4 regions of the Neomoorella humiferrea genome follow, and region 1 is predicted to be linked to each of the others. Evidence: riboswitches for the same ligand, from Rfam matches in the RefSeq annotation. Region 1 holds a riboswitch; each other region holds the start of a gene.

Evidence for each region. Region 1 has a riboswitch for cyclic di-GMP ahead of MHFGQ_RS07680 (methyl-accepting chemotaxis protein). Riboswitches for the same ligand answer to the same signal wherever they lie in the genome.
Region 2: another riboswitch for cyclic di-GMP. It lies ahead of MHFGQ_RS00350 (HD domain-containing phosphohydrolase); the one in region 1 lies ahead of MHFGQ_RS07680 (methyl-accepting chemotaxis protein).
Region 3: another riboswitch for cyclic di-GMP. It lies ahead of MHFGQ_RS01605 (methyl-accepting chemotaxis protein); the one in region 1 lies ahead of MHFGQ_RS07680 (methyl-accepting chemotaxis protein).
Region 4: another riboswitch for cyclic di-GMP. It lies ahead of MHFGQ_RS00215 (copper amine oxidase N-terminal domain-containing protein); the one in region 1 lies ahead of MHFGQ_RS07680 (methyl-accepting chemotaxis protein).

What each region holds. Positions count from the first base shown of each region.
Region 1 covers NZ_CP136419.1:1,480,318-1,486,089, forward strand. Annotated here, with positions in the region: gene MHFGQ_RS07670 (hypothetical protein) at 1-38, shown strand, start outside; gene MHFGQ_RS07675 (GGDEF domain-containing protein) at 38-910, shown strand; gene MHFGQ_RS07680 (methyl-accepting chemotaxis protein) at 953-3,061, opposite strand; cyclic di-GMP riboswitch class I at 3,104-3,194, opposite strand; gene MHFGQ_RS07685 (ABC transporter permease) at 3,310-4,311, opposite strand; gene MHFGQ_RS07690 (ABC transporter ATP-binding protein) at 4,295-5,263, opposite strand; gene MHFGQ_RS07695 (NEW3 domain-containing protein) at 5,266-5,772, opposite strand, start outside.
Region 2 covers NZ_CP136419.1:56,157-61,928, forward strand. Annotated here, with positions in the region: gene MHFGQ_RS00330 (electron transfer flavoprotein subunit alpha/FixB family protein) at 1-273, shown strand, start outside; gene MHFGQ_RS00335 (FAD-dependent oxidoreductase) at 293-1,591, shown strand; gene MHFGQ_RS00340 (4Fe-4S dicluster domain-containing protein) at 1,591-1,869, shown strand; gene MHFGQ_RS00345 (ferritin-like domain-containing protein) at 1,914-2,102, shown strand; cyclic di-GMP riboswitch class I at 2,768-2,855, shown strand; gene MHFGQ_RS00350 (HD domain-containing phosphohydrolase) at 2,971-3,750, shown strand; gene MHFGQ_RS00355 (ATP-binding protein) at 3,771-5,036, shown strand; gene MHFGQ_RS00360 (STAS domain-containing protein) at 5,062-5,391, shown strand; gene MHFGQ_RS00365 (PP2C family protein-serine/threonine phosphatase) at 5,392-5,772, shown strand, end outside.
Region 3 covers NZ_CP136419.1:296,784-302,555, forward strand. Annotated here, with positions in the region: gene MHFGQ_RS01590 (amino acid permease) at 1-263, opposite strand, end outside; gene MHFGQ_RS01595 (M1 family aminopeptidase) at 372-2,057, shown strand; gene MHFGQ_RS01600 (polysaccharide deacetylase family protein) at 2,125-3,030, shown strand; cyclic di-GMP riboswitch class I at 3,109-3,196, shown strand; gene MHFGQ_RS01605 (methyl-accepting chemotaxis protein) at 3,413-5,056, shown strand; gene MHFGQ_RS01610 (DUF1540 domain-containing protein) at 5,066-5,227, opposite strand; gene MHFGQ_RS01615 (chemotaxis protein CheW) at 5,355-5,772, shown strand, end outside.
Region 4 covers NZ_CP136419.1:30,103-35,874, forward strand. Annotated here, with positions in the region: gene MHFGQ_RS00195 (ferredoxin oxidoreductase) at 1-909, shown strand, start outside; gene MHFGQ_RS00200 (thiamine pyrophosphate-dependent enzyme) at 909-1,697, shown strand; gene MHFGQ_RS00205 (2-oxoacid:acceptor oxidoreductase family protein) at 1,687-2,280, shown strand; gene MHFGQ_RS00210 (4Fe-4S dicluster domain-containing protein) at 2,295-2,573, shown strand; cyclic di-GMP riboswitch class I at 2,663-2,750, shown strand; gene MHFGQ_RS00215 (copper amine oxidase N-terminal domain-containing protein) at 2,843-3,766, shown strand; gene fmt (methionyl-tRNA formyltransferase) at 3,961-4,881, shown strand; gene MHFGQ_RS00225 (FAD-binding oxidoreductase) at 5,205-5,772, shown strand, end outside.

The DNA.
Region 1 (5,772 bases):
ATATTACCATCCACATCAGCAGGACGGTGGATATTTAGTGCCTAAGGTGGAAGGCCTGATAAGCCGGGAGCTTTACACCATCGGACCCCTCGCCGGCGTAGCCCGGGCGGCTTATATTATGGAACATTACGGTATAGGCTGCCTTCCGGTCATAGATGATGGCAAACTGGTGGGCATAGTTACTTCCAGGGACATTCGTAGGGCCCATCCCAACCGTCTGGTGGCCGATGCCATGACCCGTCAAGTGATCACCATTTCACCCACGGCTTCCCTCCTGGAAGCCCAGAGGTTAATGGTTAAGCATAACGTGGAACGTCTGGTGGTCGTCCAGGACGAACATGTCGTAGGCATTATTACCAGTTCCCAGGTTTCCGCCGAAATGGCCAAATATACCGATAGTCTCACCGGGCTGTATAAAGCAGAGATCTTTTGCGAAAAAGCCCTGGAGATATTAAAAAATAGCCAGGAGATTGCGGTGATCTTCCTGGACTTGGACAACTTCGGCTTTATTAACAAGGAATACGGACACATCTTCGGCGACAGGGTTTTGATCCGGACGGCAGCAGTATTAAAAAATCTAATGGACGTTAAAAAAGAAGCCCTGTGCCGCTACGCCGGCGATGAGTTTGCCGCCGCCACCTGCCGTTCCTTAACTGAAGCAGAAAAATTGGCCCGTGAGATGACATCGGCCCTTGCCGGCGAAAACTGGCCGGACAAGATAGAGGTCACCGTTTCTGCCGGTATCGCGGGCGGCGCTTGTGAAGAACTCCGCCGCGCCCATAACGATGCCGACTACATAATTAAATATCTGGTAAATTTGGCCAGCCTGGCTTCTTCCCGGGCTAAAACAATAAAACAACCGGTAGTGGTCGCTAGGGCTTGTGCAACTGAATTTTTGCCCGGCGCCTAACCGTTAAAGTCGCAGGGCGCCGGGCAAAACTGCCTCCTTTTTTCATACCTTGAAACGTTCCACCTGTTCTTCTAAGCGTTTGGCTATCCTAAGGACATCCTGGGCGGTGGAGGCTATTTCCTGGGTAGAGGCCGACAGTTCTTCGGCGGAAGCCGATATTTCCTCGGCCGAAGCAGAAGTTTCCTCCGCCACAGCGCTGATGCTCTGGATGCGGTCGAGCATAACGTCCTTGGCCTGCACTGTGCCGTCGACCTGGCGATAGGTCTCTTCGATCATGGGGGCCACGGCGGCTACAGAACTTAAAATGCGGTCAAAGGACGCCACCGTTTTTTCTACATTATCCAGCTGCACCATTATTTGCCCTTTTACTTCCTCCGAGGTGCTTACAACCTCGTCGGTGCCGGAAGTTATGGTTGCCAAAAGTTCCCCGATTTTATCAGAGGATGCACGGGATTGTTCCGCCAGCTTACGAACCTCTTCGGCAACCACCGCAAACCCGCGCCCGGCTTCTCCAGCGCGCGCCGCCTCGATGGCTGCGTTCAAGGCCAAAAGGTTGGTTTGCTCGGCAATGCCGTTGATCACGGCCAGGATCTCGCTTACCTGATTTACCGCCCCCTGGAGCCCTGTAATTTTATCGGTAACTGTGTTAAAGGCCTCCCGTACGCCCTTAATAGAATTTATAAGGACGTCCAGCTCCGCCTTGCCCTCCCCGGCCAGCCTGGAGGTTTCTTCGGTGTTGGCCTTGACGCTGCCCACGGCGCTGTATACCTTTTCAAGGTTGGAATTTATATTTTCCACCAGACCCAATATCTCCTGCAGGTGACCTGCCTGCTCGGACGCTCCGGAGGCCACCTGCTGAACAGCCTTGGCCACCTCGCCGGAAGAAGCGGCAATCTCTTCGGCGGCAGCATTCAACCCTTCGGAACTGCCGGCCAGGGTTTTTGCCTCTTCCTTTACCCCGGCCAGGAGGGGTTTCAGGTTGGTCTGCAGGGTATTAACTGCCACCATGAGCCGGCCGATTTCATCCCGCATCTTTAAAAACCTGTCCGGCACCGTCCGGGTGAAGTCGCCGGCGGCCAGATGGCCCAGCTCATCCACGGCCAGTTTTATCGGATTTGTTATGGCCCGCGCCATAATAAAGGTCAAAAGGAGGGCCGCCGCAATGATTATCAATGATAACGTCATAAGGTACCATTTGAGGCCGGCCGTTCTCTCCAGCACCTCGACTTCGGGGGCGGCGATGGCCAGGGACCACCCGGTGCTGCTGACTGGCGCAAAGGCGACCATTTTCTTCTGTCCCTGGTAGGTGTATGCCCCTACCCCCTTTTCCCCTTGCGCCATCCTGGCGATGACTTCCGCCAGGGAAGCGAGGGAGGAATCGCTTTGGCTCGCCTTCAGGATATTTTCTTCTGCGGCAACTTTTTCTTGATCCTTATGACCGATAGTCTTGCCTGTTTTATCTACGGCAAAGGCATACCCGCTGCGGCCGTATGTAATATCGCTGATGAGCTGGCTGAACTGGGACGCGTCAACTATACCGATTAATACCCCGATTATTTCATTGGTGGCATAATGGCGAATGGGTGTGGTGTAGGCGAAGATGACGGATTTGTCGATTTTACTGACAATGGTGCTGGAAACGAAGGTCTTACCCTCCAGAGCAGCCCGGAAATGTTCCCGATCAGCAATGTTGGCCTTGCTGCCGTCGGTATAGAAGGCGTTTCCCTCTTTATCGGCAATGCCGAAACGCCTGAAGCCCATGCCTTCTGTTGCCTTCAACTCCTGCTGCAGGGCTTTAAGCTTATCTTCCAGGGTGGCTTCCCGTTCGCCGACACGGCCGCGAATTATCTCCATATTGGCCATGGTTTCCACAACATACATCCTTGCTTGTACACGGCTGTTCACGGTTGCTGCGGCCTGCTCAATAATCTTTTCCATAGCTTCCCTGGCTGCGGCATCCAGAGTTAAACTCGCGCGGTTCTGGCTCACCAGGGTCAGCACCAGACAGCCTACCAGCACGATGGCCCCAAAAAAGAGGGTCATTCTAATCCGCAGGCTTCCTGTCGATTTTCCCTTCATAAGTTTAAAATGGTCGTTCTCCCCCAAGGGCAAAATTGGCTCCCGGGGACGACCTATCCCCCCTTTTACCAAAATTTAAAGGCCGCCCCTCTAGGCGGCCGCCGAGAACCAGCCTCCGGCGGCCCGGCTGCCTTATCCCCTAAAAAAGGGACTTAGGCCCGTAGCTTTGCGCCCCCGCCTTTCGACGGGTTTGCCTTGAGCGGTAACGGCTGCAGGTATGTAAAACGCTGGCAAGCGTTTTTTAATTTACTATATCTTGACGACATTTGTCAACAGTTTTTAACGAAAAAGAAGAAAGCCGGCGAAGGCGTTTCGCCGGCTCATCCTGCCCTTATTTCCTGACGCATAAAGTAGTAATAAGCCAGGGCGAAGATCAACATTGTGGCCGCTAAAAGACTTACCATATGGGGCCAGATGAGGAGCAGACTCTGACCCAAGGGCAGAGGGCCTGGTATGGCTCCTTCCAGCTGTTCCACCATGACGGGCCCCAGGGTCCGCACCCCTGGATTTAAGAGAGTTACCGTGGCTTCATCATAGAGGTTGGTCGTCGAAAGGCGGCTTAAATTTTGTTTTAAAACGGCATTTTGCAAGATGCGGGCCGGTGCGGCATCTTCGCTCGCCGGCAAAAGGCCGTCGGCGACAAGACCTGCCAGCATTCCAACAAAAAGGGCAAAAAAGAGCCACAGGGCAATGCCCGCCAGGGCCGAAGTAGCCGTCTGCCGGAATAACAAGGAAAAGAGCAGGGATACGCTCAACCAGAAGGCTACATAAACTATGGTTACCAGAAGATAGATCAACAGCCGCCCCAATTCCTCGGCCGTAGGTGGTACGCCGATTAGCATCAATCCCAATCCGGCAACTAGAAATCCCAGGGCCAGGATGACCACGGCAAGAACAGCAAGCCCGGCCAGAAACTTGCCGTTAATGACGTCATCCCGGTAAATCGGCTGGGCCAGGAGCCGGCTCAAGGTGCGTTTATTATGCTCGCCGTTGATGGCGTCAAAGCCCAGGGCCAACCCTAACAAGGGGCCTAAAAACGATACAAAAGTGACAAAGGGGGGCAAGGAACCGCCACCGGTGGTAAACAGGCGGAGGAAGATAAATTCCGGATCTGTTTCCCCAGCCACAGAGCGAATGTTTTGCGCTGCAACGTAAAAGGCACCTATACCTGCTACGGCCACCAGCGAAACCAAGATGGTAAAACGGGTGCTGCTCAAATGGTCCGCCAGTTCCTTGCGAAATACGGTTTGCAAACCACCGCTCGACCATTCCTGCTCCCGGAACCAGTGGAGCCAATCGCGCACCTTATGCCAGACCGTCATTATATCCCTCCCCCTGGAAATACTGGCGGTAAATGTCGTCCAAATCATAACCCCGTGCCCGAAGGTATAAAAGGGTATAGCCTCTGCCTGCGAGATAGGGTGTGAGTTCCGAACGGACGTCGCAACCGGGAGCGCAGCGGAGGCGGATATAGGCCCCCTGGCGCTCGACGCCGGTTACCCCCTGCAGGGAGCCGAGGGCGGCCATGAGCCCGTCGTCGTCAGGAGCGGCCTGAAGCTCGACCTCCAGAGGCTTTCCGGCCATAACTTGCTGTCCCAATAAAGCCACCGGTCCAACCGCCAGAAGCCTGCCGCCTACAAATATTCCTACCCGGTCGCATATCTGCTGTACCTGGTGCAGGAGATGGGAAGAAAGGAGGACCGTTTTACCTCCCTCCCGGGACAGGCGCACAATGAGGGACAGCAGCTCCCGCACCCCTTCGGGGTCTATACCCAAGGTGGGCTCATCGAGGATAATGACGTCAGGATCCTTGACCATGACGTCGGCAATCCCCAGCCGCTGGCGCATCCCGCGCGAAAACTCCTTCACCTTGCGGTTAGCTTCATTGCCTAAGCCCACCTGTTCCAGGCACAGGGCCACGCGCTTTTCAGCTTCTGCCGGGGGAATTTGGTTCAACCCGGCGGTATAGAGGAGGTTCTCCCGGGCCGTAAGGTCGTCGTAGAAACCGACATTGTCGGGGAGATAGCCCACTATCCTCTTAACCTCCAGGGGGTGACGGGTGGCGTCCAGGCCCTTTACCAGGGCCTGCCCGGACGTCGGCTCGGTCAACCCAAGAAGCATTAATATCGTCGTCGTCTTGCCGGCGCCATTGGGGCCGAGGAGACCGAATATCTCCCCTTCTCTGATTTCCAGGTTGAGATCCTGGACGGCAGTTATAGCACCATAGCGCTTGGTAAGGTTTTTGGTGACAATGACTGCTTCTTGTGTTGCCATGGCTATCGCCGTCCGTACTTCCGGAAAATCCACCCTACGGCGCCAATAACGGCAAGAACCAGGATCACACCTACCAGGCCCCACAGGGTCGAAGTCTTCACCGTTACGCGCAAATCGGCGGTGCCGCTCGTTTCCTGGGTGCTGGCGGTGAGACTCACCACATAGTCGCCGGCAATGGCCTTGGGCGACGGTTTGATAAAGGCCGTAACTTGCTGACTGGCGCCGGCCGGCAGGAGGTCGATCTTCTCCGGCTTAAAGGTTACCGCCCAGCCGCTGGCCGCATTGGCGGCAAAGGTAATGTTGGCCAGATCGGCGCTCCCGTTGTTCTTTACCACCAGGGTTACCGGGCTGTCCTTTCCGGCGATGGCATCGGCATTCAACCGCCCAGTAGGTGTGGTCAATTCCAAACTATAAGTGCCGGTTATGTTAACCTTCAGTACCACCCCGGCTTTGCTGCTTCCCGCTATGGCCTCGACAGGGATGTTATAGGTCCCCGCCTTAACGTCCTG
Region 2 (5,772 bases), 1.2 Mb from region 1:
GTAGGACAGACGGGAGTCACGGTGCGCCCGAAGATTTATTTTGCCATCGGCATTTCCGGGGCCATCCAGCACCTGGTGGGTATGCAGGGCGCCGATGTCATCGTGGCCGTTAACAATGACCCTGATGCCCCCATTTTTAAAATTGCCACCTATGGCATCGTCGGCGATTTCCGGGAAGTAGTTCCGGCTTTAACGGCGGAATTTCGTCTTCGTCTGGATCCGGCACCGGGGCCGGGTAGAGCCCCCGGGGCGGAAGGTTCCGGTTCATATTAAGTGTGCAGGGGGCAAGATTATGGCTTTAAGGTTTGAGGCAGTCGTAGTCGGAGCCGGGCCCGCGGGCCTGGCGGCGGCCATTGTCCTGGCCCGGGCCGGGGTGGAGGTAGTTATTTTCGAACGCGGCGAGCATCCGGGAAGCAAGAACGTTATGGGCGGGGTCCTTTACCGCCACCCCACCGAAGCGGTGGTTCCCGGGTTTTACCGTGAGGCGCCCCTAGAGCGGCCGGTGGTTGAACAGCGCTTGTGGTTGCTGACTGATGACGCGGCCCTGACCCTGGGGTATAAAAATACTGTCTTTGGCGCCGAGCCGTACAACGCCTTTACCGTTTTAAGGGCCCGCTTCGACCGCTGGCTGGCGGCACAGGCTGTGGCGGCCGGGGCCCTCTTGATCAATGAAACCGTTGTCGAGGACCTCCTCTGGGAGAAGGACCGCGTCGTAGGGGTGAAGACGGGACGGGCCGAAGGTGACGTCCGTGCCGATGTGGTAATAATCGCCGAAGGCGCCAACTCCCTTTTAACCCAAAAAGCAGGCCTGAAAAAAGACGGCACCAATACCAACCAGCTGGCTGTAGCCGTGAAAGAAATCATTGCTCTGCCCCGGGAAAAGATTGAAGACCGCTTTAACCTGGAAGAAGGCCAGGGTTGTACCATCGAACTTTTGGGAGACGCCACCAAGGGCATGATGGGCACGGCCTTTATCTATACCAACAAAGACTCCCTATCCGTAGGGGTGGGTGTTCTCCTTTCGAGCCTCATCCGGCGGCGTTTAAACCCCAACGATCTCCTGGAGCACTTAAAAAGTCATCCCATGATCCGGCGGTTGTTGAGCGGCGGCGAGATTAGGGAATACCAGGCCCACCTGATTCCTGAAGGCGGCTACCGGGCCATTCCCAGGCTCTATGGTAACGGCGTTCTGGTGGTCGGCGACGCCGCCATGCTGGTCAACGGCATCCACCGCGAGGGGTCGAATCTTGCCATGACTTCCGGATTGCTGGCGGCGCAGGCCGTCCTGGCCGCCCGGGAAAAGGGCGACTACAGCGCGGCCACCCTAGCGCGCTACCGAGATATGCTGGAGGAGAGCTTTGTCTTGCAAGATCTAAAAAAGTATCAAGATGCTCCCTTTTTCTTTGACCAAAATCCCCACTTTTTCATCCTTTACCCCCAACTCCTTTCCCGGGCGGCCAGGGAGTTCTTGACCGTCGACAATGTACCCAAGCGGGAAAAGCAGAAGCGCATTTGGAGGGAAATTACGGCCGAACGCAGCCGTATACAACTGGCCGGGGACCTTTACCGCCTCTGGAAGGTGATGGGATGATGCGCCTGGAAGATAAACTTTTCCTCAACCGCTACCAGACGGATAAACACCCTCACTTAAGGATCAAAGACCGGGAAGTTTGCCGTCACTGTGAAGGCAAGCCATGCACCTTTATTTGTCCGGCCCGGGTATATGTTTGGAATGACAGGGAGGAGAGGATCGAAACGGCCTACGAGGGTTGTGTGGAATGCGGCACCTGCCGCTATGGCTGTGCCCATGATAACATCGACTGGCGTTATCCCCGCGGCGGCTTCGGCATCCTTTATAAATATGGATAAACTTTCATGGGCAGCTTTGCTAGGAAAACTATAGAAGTGTTCCCGTGACCATCGAGCAGATCATCAAGCTCCTCAACCTGGACCTGTCCTGGGAATATGCAGCCATGATCCAGTATATCCAGCACGCCAGCATGCTTACCGCTCCCCAGTATGTGGCCATTATTGATGAAGGGCTTCAGCATGCCCGGGATGAACACGAACATGCCGTAAAGCTGAGTGACAAAATCCAGTAACTTGGCGGCATCCCGACGGTCCAGGTGCAGGAAATCAAAATCTCCCTCAATGACGTCGAAATGTTGCGCCAGGACTGGGGGTCGAGTATGACGCCCCGAACCGTTAACTGCAGCGTATTGAACAACTGGAAGCCTTAAAATTGTACGACGTCGCCCAGGTCATCAGGAAAATTGCCGTAGTGGAGCAGGAACATATTCTTGACCTGGAGAAGGCCCTGGGCACTCAGAAGGTAAGATAACTAGCAATTTGCGGCAGGGGTAAATTGACATTACTTTTTCCTAAGAGAAGGAATTTGTTGAGCGAGGTCGAATAAAAAATATTATAGCAACTGATTGGAGGATAATTTCTGTGCTGGCAAAGTGTATAACAGAAATTAACATAAAAAACAAAAATAGCCAATGGGGGGGGGGGGGGGGGGATTATATGCCTTGATTGTAAATATTTGGAAAAAGATCTCCCCTCTATTAGCCCCCTTAAAATTATTGCCAATAACATTCCTTCCAACCTCTCCACTGTTACCTTCCATAACACCTCCAGGAACGAAAATTTCCATGTAATTTTTTGGGAGAAATATCCGGGGGTGATTGGACTACCGTCACCGTTCCTTCTCCCTCGCTCCCAGGGTTCCCTAAGAGATATCTATCTCTTAAAGCAAATAAATTAAAGTGTTTAAGGGCAAACCACTCGAAAGGGTGGGACGCAAAGCCATGGGTCTGTAGCCACTATGTTGGTATGACTGCCAGGCTGCCACTTTAAAGTCGGTTTTTAATTTTTCCTTAACTTTTAAAGGGTTTAAAGGGCAGCCAGGCAAATTGCTCGTGGCTGCCTTTGCTATTTCTAGATGGAAGGAAGGCGGGGGGCGGGTTTATGCAAAGGGATATGGTTACCAAAATTTTACTAGAGATTCGCCGGTACTGGCCGGCCCTGTACTTACACTCAGCTGCGGTGGCCAACTTTGCCTTAAGGATAGCCATGGAGCTGGGAATAGAAGCCCGTCATTGCCAGGACGTGTTAACGGGTGCCCTCTTGCATGATGCCGGCAAAATGCATGTAAGTTTGGAGATATTGACGAAACCGGGGCCACTGACAGAGGCAGAATGGGGGCAGATGAAAAAGCATACCGACTATGGGGCCGACTGGGTGGAACAAAGAGGGGGCAACGATGAGGTGGTAGCAGTTATTCGCTACCATCATGAATGGTGGAATGGAAACGGTTATGCCGGCCTTAAATATGAACAGATCCCCCTGCTGGCCAGGATAGTAACCATCGCCGACGCTTTGGATGCCATGACGGCGTCGCGCCCATATCGTAAGGCGATTGCAATTAGTGAAGCCCTGATGGAAATACATAGCGGGAAAGGATTGCAATTTGACCCGGACATATTAACCGTCTTAAGGCAAAAGGCCACCTACGAACCGGCAACCTACCAGGAACCCCGCACCCTTGCCAGGCAAATCGAAGTAGAAAAAGAATGGCTCGCGAGGTTAATTAAGATTTACGGCGATCTTACCCATCCTTTAATAATTGCCCAAAGTCACTGGTTGGACAAGTTGGTGTTAAGCATTTATAAGTTACAAGAAGGGAAAAGAAAGGAAAAACCTCTCTTTATGGGAGAAAGAGAATTTTTAAACCTGACTAAAAACTAGAGCAGTGGAGGGGGGCAGGTGTGCAGGAGTGTAGCCAGTGTACCCGCAAGACCCCAAATCGTTCTTGCGTCGATTGCGATTATTTCATGAGTCCCGGCCCTTTACGCCGGAAGCCACCGGTGCCCATAGGCATTAGCCTGGTTGCCGCCGATGGTAAACGTTATGCTGGCCGTATCCTCGTATTGAATACCATGGAACTGGGCCTGGAAACCCAAGCTCCCGTTCCCGGTCAATATCGAATTTATTTACAGCAGCATCTCAGCCTGGATGTTGCAGGGGTACCCACCAGGGGCAAGGGCAACATCCACCTTTTTGACATTTTAGCTGTTTACCGGGGTGAGGAAACAGCCAGCCGCCTGGGTAATGAAGAATACCGTTTGCTGACGGATAGCACCGGGGACTTCATTGAGCAAGTATCCCAATTAGTTCCCGCCCATTTACAGGAGCTGGTTAAAGAACGACTGCGTGCCGAGTTAGAAAGCTCGGAGATTTTTAACGCCATGCGGTTGGGCAAGGTGATGCGTTACGAAAAGGGGCGGTTTCGCCATCTGACAGGACAGGCTGACCTGGAACTGCCCCTGCCGGCAATAGAAAATTTAATGCGCCAGGCAATAGACCGGGGAACCCATTGCCGGGAAGTAATAGTAAGTGAAGACGGTAAAAGGATTTATGACCTGCACGGGATACCCCTTGACTCCCGGGCAGGGGGCCTGGTGGCCTTTGATCTTACCGAAATTATTGAAAAGGAAAGGCAGATGCGCCGCCAGGAGATGGTGGCCTACCGGGAAGCCGTGGCTGCCGTCACCAATGGGCGCCTGCAGCTTTTGACTTCAGAAGAAATGGTAGCTGTATTATCCCAGGGGAAGGAACTGGCAAGGGGAGTAGTTAACAAGGCTGCTGACATAGCTTTGGCTCGCAACAAGTTATGCAGTCTGTTACCCGCGGCTTTTAGCGCCCGTGCGCACGGCATGGCTTTATCTTTAACGGAGGCTTTGACCAATACCTTAAAACATGCTACGGGTGGTGAATGGGTGGTCCGGCAGACGGATGCGACCATCCGGATAATTATTCAAGACCAGGGCCAGGGAATTAAGATAAAAGATTTACCCAAAGCGGCTTTAATGCGACATTACTCCACCCAAAATTCTCTTGGTTGCGGGTTTACTTTAATGCTTTATTATGCTGATAAAGTTTATCTAACTACCGGTTCCAGGGGAACCACCCTGGTTCTGGATTTCCATCAATCAGCAGGTGAAGATAAAGAAATCTGTTCTCCAGCTTCTTAAGTAAAGAAAGAGAAGGAGCGATATTATGCTGGCAATCACTGTGACCAAGGGCGATAATGGGCGCTGTTTAAACCTTAAAGGGGAGTTAGACATGGAAACACTGGCCAAGCTGGAGCAAGCAGCAGAAGTGCAGGAAGGAGAGCGGCAATTGGAAATAAACCTGGCAGGGGTATCCTTTATAGATTCTACAGGTCTCAGGGGTTTATTAGAAATACAGCGCCGGTGGTCAATGAAGGGGGGTGAGGTACGGGTTATTAACCCCTGTCCGGAGATTGCCGAAGTTTTCCGGCTCGTAGGTATGGAAGAACTTTTAGATTGTAGCGATCAGAGCAAGGTAACCGGGGGTGAATATTAAATGTCCCTGGATACCGGTGGCAAGGGGAAACAAATAATACATGCCGGTATACAGGGTGCCGGGTGTAGTATTCCAGCAGACCTGGAAGGCGGCGACTTTTTTGATTTTATTCCCCTGGGTGAAGACCAACTTATTGTTGCTATCGGAGATGTAATGGGCAAAGGTATGCGTGCCGCCGGGCAGATGAAGGAGCTTTGTACAATCTTACATGCCTGTACCAGGAAAGATCTGTCCCTATTGGAAATCATAAATCAGCTGGCTGCAATCGGAGGAAAGCGGCTGCATCGCGCCGGTTCCTTTGCCACCCTGTGCCTTATTTCTTATGAACGGCAGCATAATTGTTTAACCTGCCTCAGCGCCGGACACCCGTCTCCGGTAATA
Region 3 (5,772 bases), 1.2 Mb from region 1:
GCTACAGGAATCATGGCGGCCATTTCCGTATAAACGAGGGCGGCCAGTCCGGCGGTAATGCCCGAAAGGATAAAGGAGAAAGTAAGGGCCGGCCCGGCATAATTGGCCGCAGCCACCCCGGTCAGGACAAAAATGCCGGAGCCGATTATGGCCCCCACCCCCAGGGCGATTAATTCCGGCGTACCGATGCTGCGCTTAAGCTTTTCATTGTCCCGGGCTTCTTGTTGTAGTTCTTGGATACTTTTGACTCGAAAAATATTCACCGGGTTCACACCTCCCGACGGTAAACTTAGTATGCGTCTCGTTTTTTTAACTATACGCTGGAGGATTAGGTCAGATGCCGTCGAATTAATGGGCAGGGCGGTGTAGCAATGGCCAAAAAGGTCCTGATTGGGGTTCTACTTACCATCCTGGCCTTTTCTTTTACCGGAACGCGCGAGATTAAGGGAAACCCTTTTTATAACGTTCCCTTCAAACAGGTAGTCCTGGAACAGCCTCCTCTAGAGGCGGAAGGTCATATTCTGGTGGCGGCCCAGGAGTTCTTTTCCTTGATGGGGGGCAGTGTCGACTGGTACAGGAACAGGGGGGTGTTGCGGGGAAAAAAGGTCGCCGTTGTGACTGTCGGCAGCCCTACGGCTGAAATCGACGGCACAACCCGGCGGCTGGAAACGGCTCCTGTCCTGGTCGACGACAGGCTCTACATACCGCTAACCCTGGCTCTGGAAGTCCTGGACCAACCCGGGCGGGGGGACGAAGATACGTACCTGCCATCCCTTCAAGGCGGGAAGGGGCTGCATTTTCGTTATTATCCCGTCTACGACCTCCAGGCATCATATGATCCCAATCTGGGCCAGCTGGCAGGCAGACTTTTTCTGGCCTACCAAAACCCCAACCTTCTATCCCTGGAAAAACTGTATTTCAACCTTCCCGCCAATGCCCCCTATGGCAAGGGCAGTCAGATAACAGTTAGCAGAGTGAGCGTAAACAATCGACCAGTTACCTTTAACACTAAAGGCAGTACCCTGGAAGTATTCCTGCCGGCCGTTCTTGCACCGCAGGAAACCATCTTCGTGGCCATTTCCTTTACTACAAAGATACAAGACGGCGCTTCCGGGCGCCTCGGGCGGACGGGGGCTACCTTGATGGCGGCAGGATGGTATCCTATACTTGCTCCTTATGTCGCGGGCAGTTGGCAGGGGATGGCCTCCGCCTATTTTGGTGAACCTTATTTTGCCGGTTCCGCTTATTATCGCGTCCGCCTGACGGTACCTACCGGTTACCAGGTTTTGGCCTCTGGACGGGAAACGGGAAAATGGGAAGAAAAAGGCCAGGTCATCTGGACCTTTAACAGCGACCAACCCATCCGCGAGTTTGCTTTTACGGCCGCTGCCGGTTGGGATTTTATCACACGTCAGGCGGGTCTGGTGCAGCTGGTGATGGCCGCCAGGGATGAGCCGGCGATGGCGGCCCTCGACGCGGCAGAACGGGCTTTAGATTTTTTCCAGCGCGTCTTCGGAACTTACCCCTACAGTTACCTGCATCTGGCCTTTGTTCCCCTCGATGACCTGGCAGGTATGGAATACCCCGGCTTTATTATTATCAGCAACCGCAAAGGTTTTAATCCCGCCACCGTCGTCCACGAAGTCGCCCATCAGTGGTGGTACAATCTGGTGGGCAACGACAGCGTCCGTTCCGCCTGGATTGACGAAGGCCTTGCCGAGTACAGCACCCTTATGTTTTACCGTAACTTTAACACCGCCCTTTATCAGACCAAACTGGACGAAATCAAACGTCTGGGGGCCCTGACAGGGCAACCCGTTGATTTATCCTTGGAGGAATACGGCGACGAACAGGCATACCGTCGGGCCGTGTATAATCGCGGCGCCCTTTTCTGGCTGGAAATGGAACAGGCCGTCGGCGGGGAAGTACTGCGGCAGGCCCTATCTTATATCCAGCGCTATTATCGTTATGAGATCCTCACTCAGAAGGCCCTGCTCACTATTTTAAAATACTACGGGGCGACGGCCTTTAATTTTCACTCATATCTACGGAACTAACTTGCTGGAAAAACGTCTAATTATGTAGAAGGACGAAAGACTTGCGGGCGGGAAGGCGGTCCGAGAAATGGGACAGGCAGGGAAAATTGTTGAGGAGCGCTGGCTTCGGGCGGAGGGTGTCGGCAGGCATGCCAGGGCGGTTTGGGCCGAGGTATTGCTGCGGCTATGTTACGTGATTACCCTGGCGGCCTTAATGTCAGTCGTCGCTACTATCGCCGGTGCGTCCTGGTACCGGGAAGACGGCGTATTTCCATACGTTTTTATGGAGGCATTGCCGGAAACCTCCCCTCCGGGGTTATCCAATGGACCGGAAGGGTTAAAACCTTATCCTACGGAAACTCATCCTGCAGAACGTGTAGAACCGTCCCGGCCCCTGCGCCAGGTACCAAATGCCGGACGCCGGGTGGCCCTCACCTTTGACGACGGCCCTTTTCCTCGATGGACGGAGCGCTATTTAGCAGTGCTGGCAGCCACCAAAACCCCGGCGACCTTTTTCCTGGTCGGGCGGCAGGCGCAGGCCTTTCCCCAGCTGGTGCAGGCGGTTCTTACCGGGGGGCACGAAGTAGCCAGCCATTCGTGGCGCCACGCCAACTTAAGCAAGGTTCCCTTTAAAGAGGCCCAAGCCGACTTGAGGCAGGCCGCCTTTGTCCTGGAGGAAATAAGCGGCGGGCAGATTAAATATTTTCGCCCTCCCTATGGAGCCTTAAGTGACGATCTGCTTACCGCGGCTACGGAATTAAAATTAAAAACGGTGACCTGGAACATCGACCCCCGCGACTGGTCCAACCCTGGTCCGGACGCCATCGTCAAAAACGTCATGAATAATGTGCGGGACGGGAGCATCATCCTTCTCCACGAAGGTCATCCCGGAACTCTGGCGGCCCTCCCCCTCCTGGTAAAAAGGCTTAGGGAAAAGGGGTACGAGCTGGTGACGGTTTCCGAGTTAATGGCGGCAGGAGGCATGGAAGAATAGCAAAGAAATTCTTAATTGGCATATCTTGCATAATGCCGCCCCCTGGGGTATAATTTAAGGCGAAAATAGAAAAAATTCCCCGAAAAAAGGCAAACCTGTCGAAAGGCAGGGGCGCAAAGCTACAGGGTCTAAAGCCCGGTAAGGGCCAGGACAGCCAGTTGCCGCGGGTGGAACGGGGCTACCCAGGGGGTGGCCTTTATTATTTTAACAACCGGAGGGGAGCTGCAAGTATATGGGCCGATTATTAAGGAAAAAGAAGGAGGAAAAGGGACAGAGAGGCGGCGAAACGCCCGGGGCATTCCCGAGTCTTAAGGCTAAAGGCGGAGGGGGATATTTTAGCCGCGTTCGATTGGGCGCGAAATTGTTGGCCGGATTTTCCCTTGTGATTTTGATATTTGTTGCCGTGGTGGCCTATGTAAACTTCAGCCTGCAGGAAATTGACGCTATTTCTCGGGAAGTCATTCAGACCCACGAAGAAAACATGCTTTTTAATGAGATGAGCAATGCCGTCTGGGATGCTTACCGCCGGGCCACCGATTACATAATCAATGGCTCCGCGACACATATCAATGCTTTTGACGAGGCCATGCAGCGTTTCAACGACGCCCGCGCCGCCCTTGAAGGACGGCAGCTCGACGGGCAAACAGCCGGGTACCTTGCGGCCATGACCCAGGCCGCCAAGAGCTTCAACGATACCTTTAAAAACAGCATCGTCAATACCAGCCAGGCCGACCGCCTGGCAGCCTTGCCCATATTAAGCTTCCAGATGGGGGCCTCCCTGGACAACCTCAATAATATTGGCAACCATTTGGCTAAAGAGATGGGCGATCAAAATAAAACGGCCGAAGAACGGCTGGCCGCAGCCGTCACCGCGGCGCGTTCCGCCCTCATCAGCGGCCTCATTCTGGCCCTTCTATTGGCCCTGGCGGTGGCCTGGCTCATCAGCCGCATGATTTCCAGGGCTCTAGGCAGATTGGCCGCCTACGCTGCGCGCATTGCGGAAGGGGACCTCACCGCCGAACCCCTCAAGATTTTCGCCAATGACGAAGTGGGCAAATTGTCCGCGGCCTTCAACGCCATGGGCGACAACCTGCGCCGGCTCATCGGCCGGGTGCGCACAATGACGGAACAGGTGACTGCGGCCAGCCGGGATTTGGCGCGTATGTCTCAGGAACTGGGAGAGGCCGCCCGCCAGGTGGCGGCCACCACCCAGGAAATGGCCAAAGGTGCCGAAGACCAGGCCCGCCATGTCAGCGAGACAGCGGCGGCGACCGACGCCCAGGTGGCCCGGGTAGAAGAAGTGCACCGCAATGCCGAGGAGATGGCCGCCGCTTCCGAACAGGCAGCGGCGAAGGCCGCCGAAGGCGAACTGGCGGTGAAAGAGGCCACCCGTCAAATGGAGGCCATTACCAGCAGGATGAAAGAGCTGGCTGCAGCCATTGAAGAATTGGGCAGCCGTTCCCGGCAGATAGGCCAGATTGTCGGCGTTATCTCCGGCATCGCCGAGCAGACCAATCTCCTGGCCCTCAACGCTGCCATTGAAGCGGCCAGGGCCGGGGAGCAGGGCCGCGGCTTTGCCGTAGTGGCCGAAGAGGTACGCAAGCTGGCCGAGCAGGCGGCGGGTGCCGCCAAAGAGATCGTCGGCCTGATTGCCGAAATTCAGCGCGAGACAGAGCGCGTCGTGGCCGGCATGGCCGAAGGCACCGCCGACGTTCGCCGGGGGGCGGAAGTGGTAGGCCAGACAGGCACGGCCTTCGCGGCCATTGCCGAAGCCGTCGCCACCCTGGTAGGTAAAATTAAAAACGTGGCGTCCAAGTCCGAAGAAATGTACGCCGGCTCCCGGCAGGTAAAGGGCCGGGTGGAGAGCATAGCCGCCGGTATAGAAGAGATGGCCGCCAGCACCCAGGAGGTTTCCGCTTCCACCGAAGAGCAGACGGCGGCTGTAGACCAGATCAGCCAGGCGGCCCGGCAGCTGGCGACGGCCGCCGGTGAGCTGGAAAGGGCGGTGGCCAGTTTCAAACTTTAAAGGACCGCCTCATGCCCGGGCCTGGAAGGTTTCGCATTCGGTGTCGCGATCGTTTTTGGCGCTGGAGTTATTGGGCGTTCCTTGAACGGCCACGGTTATGCTTTCGGCGCCGCAGGTGCCGTCCTGCCAGTAGATGCAATTGGCTACCCGACATTTAATGCGCGGAGGCATATTTTCCACATCCTTCAAGCGGTCTAATCTATTTTTAGCCTGACCCGGAAAGATAAAAATATACTTTTTTTGCAGGAATTAAACTCTATATGCGGAAATAACCATCATAAAGAGAGGTGAGCTATAAGTGGCAAACGGAACGGCGGCCGAAGTGCAGCTGGTAGTTTTTCAGCTGGCCGGCGAAACATATGGCGTCGACATCAACTACGTCCAGGAAATCATTCGCATGCAGAACATTACTCCGATTCCGCGAACCCCGGCCTTTATAGAAGGGGTAATAAACCTGCGCGGTCGCATCATCCCCGTGATCGACCTTCACAAACGCTTCCATTTGCCCCAGGGCGAGGTCACGAATAACACGAGGATCATGGTGGTAGAGATGGGGCGGGTAACCGTCGGCATGATCGTCGATTCCGTTTCTGAAGTTCTACGCCTGCCGGTGGCCAGCATTGAACCGCCTCCTTCCATGATCAGCGGTATTGATGTGGCCTATTTAAAAGGCGTGGGGAAATGGAATGAACGGTTGATTATCCTTTTAGATCTGG
Region 4 (5,772 bases), 1.2 Mb from region 1:
GAAGATGAAATTTCTGCCGGTTTTGCCACCGTAGGGGGTGTATTAGCAGGAAAAAGGGCCTTTACAGCTACTGCAGGGCCGGGCAACGTCCTCATGCAGGAGGCCATGGCCATGGCCGAAATGATGCGCCTGCCCACGGTGGTGGTGGTGACCCAGCGCGGCGGGCCGTCCACGGCCACGGTAATCTACTCCCAGCAGGAACTAAACCTCACCTGCTTCGGCGGCAACGGCGAGGGCTTGCGCATCGTTTATTCCCCTTCTTCCCATGACGAGCTGTTTTTGTATACAATTAAAGCCTTTAACAGCGCCTGGAAATATCGTTTTCCCACCTTTGTCCTGGGGGACGGATATCAATCAAAAATGCGGGAGCCGGTAACCATTTTTGATCCCGAAACCCGGGGCATTACTATGGAACCGTGCCGCCCCATGGTTGGTCTGCCGGGCCTGCCGGGAGAAGAACGCGAACCGGCCCACCTGCGCAATACCTACAACCTGGAAGAAGAGCTTTACGAAGTATTGATGAAAGCCATAAAGGCCTACGATTCTGTGGCGCCCCAGGTGATGGAGTGGGACGTATATGCCGTCGATGACGCCGAACTGCTGATTATCGCCCACGGGGTCGTTTCCCGGGCCGCCCGGGCGGCCGTTGCCGTCTTGCGGGAAAGGGGTTACAAAGCTGGCTATTTCCGCCCCATCACCTTACGGCCCTTTCCGGCGGAACCTTTAAGGCCCCTGGCCGGCCGGGCCCGCCATATCCTGGTGGTAGAATCGGCCTACGGCCAGCTGAAAAGACAGGTCCAGGCCGGGCTTTACGGTATATCTACGCCGGTCACCGGGTACCTGCGCCCGGGAATGGGAATAACACTGGAAGAAATAGTGGAATTTGTCCATGAAAAGGAGCTGATCTAATGGCCATCGCCGTCCAACCGCAAATGCCCCGGGTCTGGCGGCTGGAAACCAAGCCCCACAAATTTTGTCCCGGTTGCGGCCACGGCATTGTCCTCAAGGCCCTGGGCGAAGCCATCGACGCCCTTGGTATCCAGGAACGCACTATTTTCGGGTGCGACATCGGCTGTTCTCTCCTTTCTTGGGACTTTTTCAACCTGGACACCGTCCAGACCCACCACGGCCGCACTACGCCGGTACTGGTGGGCATCAAACGGGCGCGGCCGGAATTAGTAGTTGTTTCCTACATGGGCGACGGCGGCGCCTACGCCATCGGCGCCCAGCACCTGGTCAGCAGCGCCGCCCGCAACGACCTGGTGACCATTATCGTGGTCAACAACACCGTTTACGCCATGACTGGCGGCCAGATGGCCCCGACTACCCTGCCGGGCCAGAAGACGGAAACAACCCCCTACGGCCGCGACGCCGGCCTCACCGGACGGCCCATCCTGGGACCGGAACTGGTGGCGGCCATCGCCCCGCCGGGGGCCTACGTAGCCCGGGGGAGCATCGCCAATATCGTCCAGTTAAAAAACTTTATCCAGAAGGGCCTGCAGAACCAGGTGGAAGGCCGAGGCATCGCCTTTATCGAGGCCCTGTCGTCCTGTCCTACCAACTGGCACACCAATGCCGCAGCTACCTGGCGTTTTGTGGAAGAAGAAATGACGGCTTATTTTCCTATCGGGGAATTCAGGACGCCGGACGAAAAACCGTCCGGACGCTTGCGGGAGGTGCCTCCCCGTGGACTTTAATCTTAAAATCGCCCTAGCCGGGGAAGGCGGGCAGGGGGTGCAGGCGGCGGCCGAGATCATCACCGAAGCGTCCTATCGGGCCGGCTTCCAGGCCCTGTATATCCCCAATTTCGGCGTGGAGCAGCGGGGCGGCGTTTCGGTGGCCTTTGTCCAGATAAGCAGGGAGCCGGTGAGTGCGCCTAAATTTACTACCGGCGATATAGTGGTAGCTTTGAGCACCCGGGCCGTGGAACGGGTACGGCAGTATGTAGGCGAGAAGACTTTACTGGTTTATGAGGGCGGTCTGGAAGACGACGTGCGGCGGGTTTACGGGGAAAAACAGAGGCGTCTGGCCGTCCCGGCCCTATTCATAGCCCAGGAGGAAATGCATCCCCGTGTCTTTAACGTTATCATCCTGGGAGTGCTGGTAGGCATCACGGGTTTTTTGAAAGTAGAAGATGTACAACAGGCCCTGGAACGCCAGTTGGGCCACAAGTTTGCCCAGGACCCGAATCTTAGGGAGCTAAACTACCGCGCCCTGGCGCGAGGCTACGATATTGGCAGGCAGAAGCAAGGAGTTAGCAGTAAACGTACGAATGTTTAAAGGGGCGAAGGATTTTGAGCTCAGTTTTTAAGGCCATTACCACAGAAAACGGTAAAGGGATATTTCACCTGTTTCCAGCCCTGTGCAAGGGCTGCGGCCTCTGTATCGAGAAGTGCCCAGTAGATACTATCGGCTGGGCTAAACAACTGGGGGCCTTCGGCACCCCGGTGGTAGAGCCCGGTCACGGCAAACCCTGCATAGCCTGTAAAAAGTGCCAGCTCGTTTGCCCCGATGCCGCTATCTGGATCGAAAGGCGCGACGGCAGGGGGCGGGATACTCCAGGTCAATCGTGAAATGCCGGCTAACCTGCGGCGAAAGCCGTCATCCTGCGGGGGTCACGACGGTCAAGAAATAATTAAAAGTGACGATTAATATTAATGAAAACCGCAAAAGGCGAACCTGACCGAAAGGCAGGGGCGCAAAGCCACGGGCCTAAAACCTTAACAGGTCATGGCAGCCGGGTTGCCGGGTAAATCATACGTAATTGGCTAACGATTATGGGCAACTCCGGTTAATGCGGGTTGTCTAATTTTTTTAGGAGTTTTCGAAGGAGGTAAGTTGAATGAAGTACAAAAAACTAATTGGTGTGGTGGCCATGGCCGGCCTATTCTTATATGCCGGTATAGCTTACGCTTATCCGGGCAAGGGTAACAGTAGTCATAAAGCTAGCCATTATGGGGCGGCCGCCGCAGGGAAGACTGATTATCGGTCTTATGTTAACGCCGGGGTTGAAAGGGAAGATAGCAATTTAAAAGACGATAGCAAATTAGAAACTGAAGTGAACCAGCAAGAAAGAGAGATGCAAGAAGAGTCCGGGATTACAAGTAGTAAGGGGCTAAAAGATCAAAATAGGAAAAGGGAACAGATAACAGAAGAAGTCCAAAATGAAGGTTTGGAAAAATTCCGAGGCCGGATTCGGGTAAAAAATAAAGAGATAAAATTTGATGTACCGCCAGTAATTAAATCCGGCCGCACTCTGATCCCTGTCAGGGCGGTTACGGAAGGCCTGGGTGCAACTGTTAACTGGGATGAGGCAACCAATACCGTAACCATAACCAAAAATGGGGTTACCGTAGTACTTATCCTTGGCAGCACGGAAGTAACGGTTAATGGAACAAAAATGAATTTAGATGTTCCGGCTCTATTAATTAGCAACCGTACTTTTGTGCCCTTGAGGTTCTTAAGTGAAGTATTTAAAGAAAAAGTAAATTATAATGACGCCACTGGCGACATCGATGTTGGCGACAATAATGATAGCGACATAGAAACTGGCGATATTGATGTTGAAGAAGGTACAGGAGAGACGACGGAATCACCGACATCAACGGCTCCGGAAACATCATCGAGTACCAATTCGACTACAACAGAAGTATCGACCTCTACGGAAACAGTACCCACCGCTGACAATACAAATAGTACTGGTACGACAACTCTTCCTTCCAATCCAGCGCCAGTTCCAACGACCTCCTCAATACCTGCCGCTTAAAGCGGCAATAAAACCCCTGCCTTATTAGGTGAGGGGTTTTATTGTGCAATAACTGGAGGTAAAGCATGGGGCGGCCGGACGGCGGCCCCATAAAATCATTGACAGGTTCAATGTGTTAAGGATATATTAAAATTGGAGAAAGAGAAACCCCTGGCTACCCTGCAGGGGTAAAGGAAAAGGGAGGGGAAAATTTTTTGCGTATCGTTTTTATCGGTCAGGCTCCTTTTGGCAAAGACTGCCTTAAGGCCCTCCTTGATCAGGGGGAAGAAGTAGTCGGCGTCCTTACCGTACCGGACCGGCCGGGGCAAAAAGGGCCTAACCCGGTTAAAGAGCTGGCCCTGGAGCGCGGCCTGCCCCTCTTGCAGCCGGCACGTTTGAAGGAGCCGGAAGCCCTGAAATGGGTTGAAAACCTAAGACCTGATTTGCTGGTACTGGCCTTTGTAACCGATATCGTCCCCAAGGCCATGATCGATCTGGCCACCCACGGCGGCATTAATTATCATCCTTCACTGCTGCCCAAATACCGTGGCGGCAGCGCCATGAACTGGGCCATTATCAACGGTGAAACGGAAACGGGCGTCACCATCCACCAAATAGATGCCGGCATCGATACCGGACCGATAATCCTGCAGCGAAAAGTGGCCATCGATCCCGATGATACGGTGAAATCCCTATATTTTGAAAAACTTTATCCCTTAGGCGTGCAAATGGTGGCCGAAGCCGTCCGCTTGATCCGGGAAGGGAAGGCAAACCCTGTACCCCAGGATGAAAGCCTGGCTTCCTATCAACCGGTGATAAAAGAGGCGGATGTAAGGATTGATTGGCGGCAAAGCACGCAGAAGATTTACAATTTAATCCGCGGTTCCAACCCCAGCCCGGGGGCCTGGACGACCTTCCGGGGAGAAAAGTTGAAAATATGGGAGGCCTCTCCCATTAGCGGGTGTGGTGCACCGGGCAGGATAATTGATGTAATACCTGAAGAAGGGTTCGCCGTAGCAACTGGAGATGGAGCCCTCCTGGTGCGGCGGGTGCAGTATGGCGGCAATATGGAAAAAATACCGGCCGGAGGCTTTGTGACCGAAGCCGAAGTCGTAAAGGGGGAAGAACTGCTGTAATTTTTCCTGTCTGCTGGTTAGACCATAAGACAGGAAGCTAGTTTACGAAAAATGGTGAAAGACCTTCAGACCGGTTTTTTTTCGTCGGCCTGAAGGGTTTTATAAGCCAGAGAATTCTTGACACCTGTTCAAAGCTACTGATAGATTTAAATAAATGAATATTAACTCTTTGTGATATTATTAACAAAATAGACTGGGGGCGGTAAAAGAGAAGCTAAAAACTTTATTATCTTACCCTGGGTCCACCGTTTTAAGCGGTGTTAGCTATAAAATTATGGCCTTGGTCAAGATTTTTAAAAAGGGGAAGGGAGAGGGGTTAATTAATGATCGATCAATCAACCCTGAACGAATTGGTAAGAATTGTCGGGAAAGATAATGTGTTGACCTCCAAAGTGTCATTAAATACCTACATGTATGACGCCTCCCTGGTTTACGGGTCGCCGGAAGTAGTAGTCTATGTTCAGAATGCCCAGCAGATCGCGGCCATTCTGAAGCTGGCCAGCAGCAAAAAAATTCCCGTGACTCCCCGCGGCGGGGGTACTTGCTTGAGCGGCGGCGCCGTGCCCCAGCGTGGAGGCATAGTTATCGTCATGACCAGGATGAACCGTATCCTGGAAATCGATCCGGAAAATCGCGTGGCGGTTGTAGAACCGGGCGTGACCAATATGGAGTTGCAGAAGGCCGTCGCCCCTTACGGCCTGGTTTACATGCCCGATCCTGCCAGCCAGAAGGTGTCGACCATGGGCGGCAACCTGGGAGAAAATTCGGGCGGTATGCGCGGCATTAAGTACGGCCTTACCAAAGATTATATTATCGGCATGGAACTAGTTTTGTCCAACGGGGAAATTGTACAACTAGGCGGCAAGGTGGAACCGATAGCCCAGGAGCTTA